DNA from 3 places in the Streptomyces sp. NPDC050509 genome. Region 2 is predicted to be linked to each of the others. Evidence: riboswitches for the same ligand, from Rfam matches in the RefSeq annotation. Region 2 holds a riboswitch; each other region holds the start of a gene.
What was found. Region 2 has a riboswitch for S-adenosylmethionine ahead of thrC (threonine synthase). Riboswitches for the same ligand answer to the same signal wherever they lie in the genome.
Positions count from the first base shown of each region.

Region 1: linked by a shared signal. The riboswitch ahead of ACIBJC_RS24210 (aminotransferase class V-fold PLP-dependent enzyme) and the one ahead of thrC (threonine synthase) in region 2 are both predicted to bind S-adenosylmethionine.
Region 3: linked by a shared signal. The riboswitch ahead of ACIBJC_RS07185 (PotD/PotF family extracellular solute-binding protein) and the one ahead of thrC (threonine synthase) in region 2 are both predicted to bind S-adenosylmethionine.

Region 1 is NZ_JBITHL010000008.1:336,486-338,745, forward strand. It holds gene trpD (anthranilate phosphoribosyltransferase) at 1-396, shown strand, start outside; SAM riboswitch class IV at 584-701, shown strand; gene ACIBJC_RS24210 (aminotransferase class V-fold PLP-dependent enzyme) at 928-2,260, shown strand, end outside.
Region 2 is NZ_JBITHL010000021.1:74,553-76,812, reverse strand. It holds gene thrC (threonine synthase) at 1-1,271, opposite strand, end outside; SAM riboswitch class I at 1,289-1,416, opposite strand; gene ACIBJC_RS37495 (glucosyl-3-phosphoglycerate synthase) at 1,614-2,260, shown strand, end outside.
Region 3 is NZ_JBITHL010000002.1:421,451-423,710, forward strand. It holds gene ACIBJC_RS07180 (beta-galactosidase) at 1-553, opposite strand, end outside; SAM riboswitch class IV at 777-899, shown strand; gene ACIBJC_RS07185 (PotD/PotF family extracellular solute-binding protein) at 1,077-2,195, shown strand; gene ACIBJC_RS07190 (ABC transporter ATP-binding protein) at 2,162-2,260, shown strand, end outside.

The DNA.
Region 1 (2,260 bases), on a different contig from region 2:
CGCGGCAACTCGGCGCTGGTCTTCCGCGGCGACGACGGACTCGACGAGCTGACCACCACCGCTACCTCGCGGGTGTGGACCGTACGGGACGGCAAGGTCACCGAGCAGCCCTTCGACCCGCGGGACGTCGGCCTGGAACTGGTCCCCGTGGAGGCGCTGCGCGGGGCGGACGCCTCGTACAACGCCGATGTCGCGCGCCGGCTGCTGGCCGGCGAGGGCGGACCCGTACGGGAGGCCGTGCTGCTCAACGCGGCGGCGGCGCTGGTGGCGCTCGACCCGACGGGGGACCCGCTGGAGACCCAGCTCGTGGCGGGCATCGCGCGGGCCGCTGAGGCGATCGACTCGGGCGCGGCGCGGGACGCGCTGGCCCGCTGGGTGGCCGCCAGCAACGCCTGACCGCTTGACGGCGGGAGGGGGCCGGGACGCGGAACACGCGCCCGGCCCCCTCCTGTTGGACGGCGGGCTCCGCGCGCGTAGCGCCCGTCCCGTATCGACTGTCCCGTGTCGCCCGTCCGTACCGCCTGTCCCGTATCGCGGACAGCGACTTGGGCGGTCCGGGCCCCTGTGCCATACTTTCGGCCAAGGTCATGAGTGACAGCGATTAAGGCCCCGGCTCGCTGTCCGGCAACCCTCCGTCCGTGGCGGGGTGCCCCGGGTGAAGACCAGGCCGTAGGCAGCGAGGTCTGCGGCAAGCGCGGACCCCTTGCCACCTTTGGGGTCCTGGTCCTCAAGGGAGCAGTCTCGTGAGCAAGCGAATGCGTTAGGGCTTCAGGATCCGTCCGGATCCTCGCCCCTTCTTCAACCACCTCCGCGCGGTCCGTTCCGTGCGTCGAGGCATCCCCCGCATCCGGCGCCGCTCCGTCATGGAGTCGTGGAGCCGTGCGGGTCCTGAAGCCGTTCCGACTTTCCTCGCCGGGAGACAACGCCATGTCCGCACGCCCGAACGCCGCCGCCCCCACTGCCACCGCCGTCGCCGACGACCCCGCCTGTGGAGCGCCGCTCCCCGTGCTCGGCGCCGATGTGACCGTCCCCCTCGTCACCGGCGGCGAGGTGACGTACGCGGCCCTCGACTACGCGGCCAGCGCCCCGGCCCTCCAGCGGGTGTGGGACGACGTCGCCGCGTACGCCCCGTACTACGGCAGCGTCCACCGCGGCGCCGGCTACCTCTCGCAGCTCTCCACGGACCTCTTCGAGAGCAGCCGCCGCACGGTCGCGGAGTTCCTCGGCTGCCGCGCCGGCGACCAGGTCGTCTTCACCCGCTCGACCACCGACTCGCTCAACCTGCTGGCCGCCGCGCTGCCCGCCGACTGCCAGGTCTTCGTCTTCGAGACCGAGCACCACGCGTCCCTGCTGCCCTGGCGCGACGCCCGGGTCACCTACCTCGACGCCCCGCGCACCACGGACGAGGCCGTCGCCACCCTGGAGCGCGCGCTCGCCTCGCGCGACCCGCAGGGCCCGGCGCTGGTCTGTGTGACGGGTGCGTCCAACGTGACCGGTGAGCTGTGGCCCGTACGAGAGCTGGCCGCCGCCGCACACGCCCACGGCGCCCGGATCGTGCTCGACGCCGCGCAGCTCGTACCGCACCACGCCGTGGACATCGCGGATCTCGGCGTCGACTGGATCGCTTTCTCCGGCCACAAGCTGTACGCGCCGTTCGGCTCCGGGGTGCTCGCTGGTCGCGCCGACTGGCTCCAGGCGGCCGAGCCGTACCTCGCGGGCGGCGGCGCCAGCCGCAAGGTGGCGCGCCGTGCCGACGGCGGCGTGGACGTCGACTGGCACACCACGGCCGCCCGGCACGAGGCGGGCTCGCCCAACGTCATCGGCGTCTACGCGATCGCCGCCGCCTGCAAGGCGCTCACCGAGGCCGGCTTCGACGCGCTGGCCGCGCGGGAGCAGCGGCTGGTCGCCGAGGTGCGCGCCGGTCTGGCGGAGGTGCCCGAGGTCAAGGTGCTCTCGCTCTTCGGCGACGACGCGGCGCGGGTCGGCGTGCTGTCGTTCGTGGTCGAGGGGTGGAACAGCTCGCACTTCGCCGCCGCGCTCTCCGCGGAGTACGGCATCGGCGTACGGGACGGTCTGTTCTGCGCCCACCCGCTGGTCAGGACCCTGCTGGGCAGCGACCCGCAGGACCCGGGGGAGTGCGGCGCCCCGGAGGCGGAGCCGGGCGAGCGCTCGCTCAACGCGATCCGGGTCAGCTTCGGCGCGGGGACGCCGGACGAGCACGTGGAGCGCTTCGTGCGGGCGGTGCGGGAGCTGGTGAGCG
Region 2 (2,260 bases):
AGGCTCGGGCGGATCGTCGCCGTCGGGCCGGTCGTCGGCGCCACGGCGTCCAGCGTCTTCAGCCCGTCACCGGTGTTGAGGACGACGGTGGTGAGGGCCGGGTCGAGCACGCCCGCCTCGATGAGCTTCTTCGTCACGCCGACGGTCACGCCGCCCGCGGTCTCCGCGAAGATGCCCTCGGTGCGCGCCAGCAGCTTGATCGCGTCGACGATCTGCTCGTCGTTGACGTCCTCCACCGCGCCGCCGGTGCGCCGGGCGATGTCCAGGACGTACGGCCCGTCGGCCGGGTTGCCGATCGCCAGGGACTTGGCGATGGTGTCCGGCTTCTGCGGCCGTACGACGTCGTGCCCGGCCTTGAAGGCGGTGGAGACCGGCGAGCAGCCCTCGGCCTGGGCGCCGAAGATCTTGTACGGCCGGTCCTCGACGAGGCCGAGCTTGATCAGCTCCTGGAGCCCCTTGTCGATCTTCGTGAGCTGCGACCCCGAGGCGATCGGGATGACGATCTGGTCCGGCAGCCGCCAGCCGAGCTGTTCGCAGATCTCGTACGCGAGGGTCTTGGAGCCCTCTCCGTAGTACGGCCGCAGGTTGACGTTGACGAAGCCCCAGCCCTCGCCCAGCGGGTCGCCGATGAGCTCGGAGCAGAAGCGGTTGACGTCGTCGTAGTTGCCCTCGATGCCGACCAGGTCCCCGCCGTACACCGCGGCCATGACGACCTTGCCCTGCTCCAGGTCGTGCGGGATGAACACGCAGGAGCGGAAGCCGGCGCGGGCCGCGGCGGCGCCGACAGCGCCGGCGAGGTTGCCGGTGGAGGAGCAGGAGAGGGTGGTGAAGCCGAAGGCGCGGGCGGCCTCGACGGCGATGGCGACGACACGGTCCTTGAAGGAGTGCGTCGGGTTGCCGGAGTCGTCCTTGATGTGGAGCGAGCCGGTGACGCCCAGTTCACGGGCGAGGTTGTCGGCCTTGACCAGCTTCGTGAAACCGGGGTTGATGTTGGGCTTCGAGGCGACGTCGGCGGGGACGGGCAGCAGCGGCGCGTACCGCCAGATGTTGTCCGGGCCCTCGGCGATGCGCTTCTTCAGCTCTTCGGGGCTGCCGCTCGGCAGGTCGTACGCGACTTCGAGCGGCCCGAAACAGCTCACGCAGGCGAAGATGGGGCCGAGGTCGAAGCGCTCTCCGCATTCGCGGCACGAGAGTGCGGTGGCGGGTCCGAGGTCGACGGTCTCGTTGGCACCGGTCTCGTTCGTACCGGTCGGGACGGTCTGCACAGCCATGATGGCGAGGCCCTTTCTCCTCATCTTCCTCGCGACGTACTTCGCCGCAAGACGGAATTGGCACCTTCCCCACCGTGACCTCGCGGTCGGCGGGAGGGTTGCCGGGACTTCAACGGGCCGTTCCCTCAGTCCCTCTGGATGAGCGCTATGGCGCCGGAGCCTGGGTCCGGTGCGTTTGTTCACGTGATGACCCCGGCATGCGGTGGTCATTCGTGTTGTTCAAGACTGTAACCGAAGGGGTGGAGGGTTGAGATAGTCGTCCGCACCGCGAGATGGATCACGTCGTGGCACATGTCGTGGCACATACCGCACATATCAAGGACCGCGCAGGGAGTACCGAACGTGCTGGAAGAGGTGGAGCACTGGCTGACCAGGCGTTCCTGGTCGGCGGGGGACCGTACGCCCGACCGGCTCCTGGCGGCGAAGGCGGCGCGCGGCAGCACGGTCAGCGTGGTCCTGCCGGCGCTCGACGAGGAGGAGACGGTCGGCGCGATCGTCGCCGTCATCCGGCGTGAGCTGATGGAGCGGGTCCGGCTCGTGGACGAGCTGGTGGTGATCGACTCCGGCTCCACCGACCGTACGGCCGAGGTCGCCGCGGCGGCGGGCGCGCGGGTGGTGCACCGGGACGCGATCCTGCCGCGGCTGCCCGCGCTGCCCGGCAAGGGCGAGGTGCTGTGGCGGTCGCTGCTGGTGACGAGCGGCGACATCGTGTGCTTCGTCGATGCCGACCTGCGGGAGTTCTCGCCGGACTTCGTCTCCGGGATCGTGGGCCCGCTGCTCACCGATCCTGAGGTGCAGTTCGTGAAGGCGATGTACGACCGCCCGCTGGGCGGGGGTACGGGCGGCGGTACGGAGGGCGGGGCCGGCCAGGGCGGGCGGGTGACGGAGCTGGTGGCGCGCCCGCTGCTCAATCTGCACTGGCCGCGGCTGGCCGGTTTCGTCCAGCCGCTGGGCGGCGAGTACGCGGCGCGGCGCTCGCTGCTGGAGCG
Region 3 (2,260 bases), on a different contig from region 2:
GTACGGCGATGACGGGGCCGCCCTCGTCGTACGAGAGGCCGCGCAGCTCCCGGCCTATCCGGGCGAAGTACCGCTCGACGAGCGCCAGATAGGCCGGATCGTCCGTGCGCGGGACGCAACCGGCGCCGTCGAGCCAGTCCGGGAAGCCGCCGCCCCGGCACTCACCGTGCGACCAGGGGCCGACACGGACGGCGACGGATAGCCCGAGGCCGCCGCAGAGCAGGACGAAGCGGCGCAGATCACGGCCGCCGTCGAAACGGAAGGTCCCGCGGCTCTCCTCGTGCTGGTTCCAGAAGAGGTAGGTGGCCACGGTGTCCACCCCGCCGGCCCGGATCTTCAGCAGCTCCTCGCGCCACTCGGCGGCCGGATAGCGGCTGAAGTGGAATTCCGCCATCACCGGAAGCCAGGGGACCCCGCCCCGCAGGATCCTGCGGCTGTCGGGGACCAGGGGTCCGTGGACGCCGTCGCCGTCGCCCTCCGGGCTGCCCATCGACAGGTGGCCCGACGGTCCGGGCGGGGGAGCGTGCAGGTCATGGGCGTGCAGTGACAACACGACGAACGGCTCCTGCGTCGGTGGACGGCGGGGAAGATCGCTTCATGGTCGGCACGGCTCAGGGCCGTGTCAAGAAGCACTCCTCACTCGGGCCCACCACGGGGGGAGCGGCACATCTGGCCAGTATCAGTCTTTCCTGATCCGCTGCTCTGTGATCCAGGTGTGATGTTCATGTGATCCACCTCGTCTTCAGATCGCCGCCACAGGGTGTTACGTTTCTCGATGTCACGAGTCCCAGCGACAAGCCCCGGCTTGCTGGGCGGCAACCCTCCTTTCTGCGGTGGGGTGCCCCGGGTGATGACACGGCTCCACGCGCACACCGATGTGCCGGGAGCAAGCGCGGACCTGTCAGCCAGGTCCAGTACCTGGGACGGGAGCACGAGATGACAGCGGACGCGGTGCCTCACAGAGCGTCGTCATGGTGCCCCGTCCAGCGGCCCCCGCTCGACGAGCGGCCGGCGAACCATCACCCACGGGCCGGCGCGCCGTACGACGCCACCCCGCACCGAGGAGCCCTTCCCTCATGAGACCTGCCCTGTCACGCCCTCGCGGGCGACGCTCCCTGCTCGCCCTCGCCTCGGCCGTCACCGTCCTCGCCGCCGTCGCCGGCTGCGGTGTCGACACCGGCGGCTCCGGAGACGGCGGGTCCGGTGCCAAGGGGGAGCAGATCACCGTCACCGCGTTCGCCGGCCCCTGGGGTGAGCTCTTCAAGAAGTCCTTCGTCGCACCCTTCGAGAAGGACACCGGCATCAAGGTGAACCTCGTGTACGGGGCCGACTCGGCCTGGCTCACCAAGCTCCGCGCCGCGGGCGGCAAGGACGCGCCGTTCGACGTCGTCGCCCTCACCCCCGGCTCCCTGCACCAGGCGGTCGGCGGCGGTCTCCTCCAGCCGCTCAAGACCGGCGACCTGAAGAACTGGAAGCAGCTCGACCCGGTGCTCACCCAGCAGTCCACGGTCGACGGCTCCTCCTACGGCGTACCGCTGACCACCGGCTCCAACGGTCTGCTCTACCGCACCGACAAGATCAAGCAGGCGCCCCGGGACTGGACCGACATCTTCGACAAGAAGTACTGCGGCCATGTCGCGCTGCCCCCGCTGACCTACAACGCGGGCCTGGAGTTTTTCTCCGCGCTGGTCTCCCAGGACGGCGGCAAGCTCTCCAACCCCGCCGACGTCGACAAGGCGTTCAAGAAGCTCGCCGCGCTCAAGGGCTGCGTCTCGGCGTACCCGGCGGACGCGGGCAGCGTCTCCACCGTCCTGCAGAACGGCGACGCCTGGATCGTGCCCTTCTGGGACGGCCGTGCCTTCGCCATGGCCGAGGAGGGGCAGCCGATCGGCTTCAGCTACCCCGCGTCCGGCGCCGTCGGCGCGCTGACCTCGTACTACGTGCCCAAGGGCAGCGCGCACACCAAGGCCGCCTACACGTTCCTGAACTACCTCAGCGCCGCCCAGCACCAGAAGCCCTTCGCCGAGGGCACCTTCTACGGCGCGGGCAACGACACCATCGACTACAGCCCCGGCTTCAAGGACAAGGTCAAGTACGGCGAGGCCGTCTACAAGACCTTCACCTGGGTCGACTACAAGACGGCGACCCCCAAGCTGAACGAATGGCAGCAGCGGTGGAATCAGATCTTCAAGTGACCGGGAAGCGGCACGACACCGGCGGCGGGACCGCCGCGCACATCGACATCGAGGGTCTGGCCGCC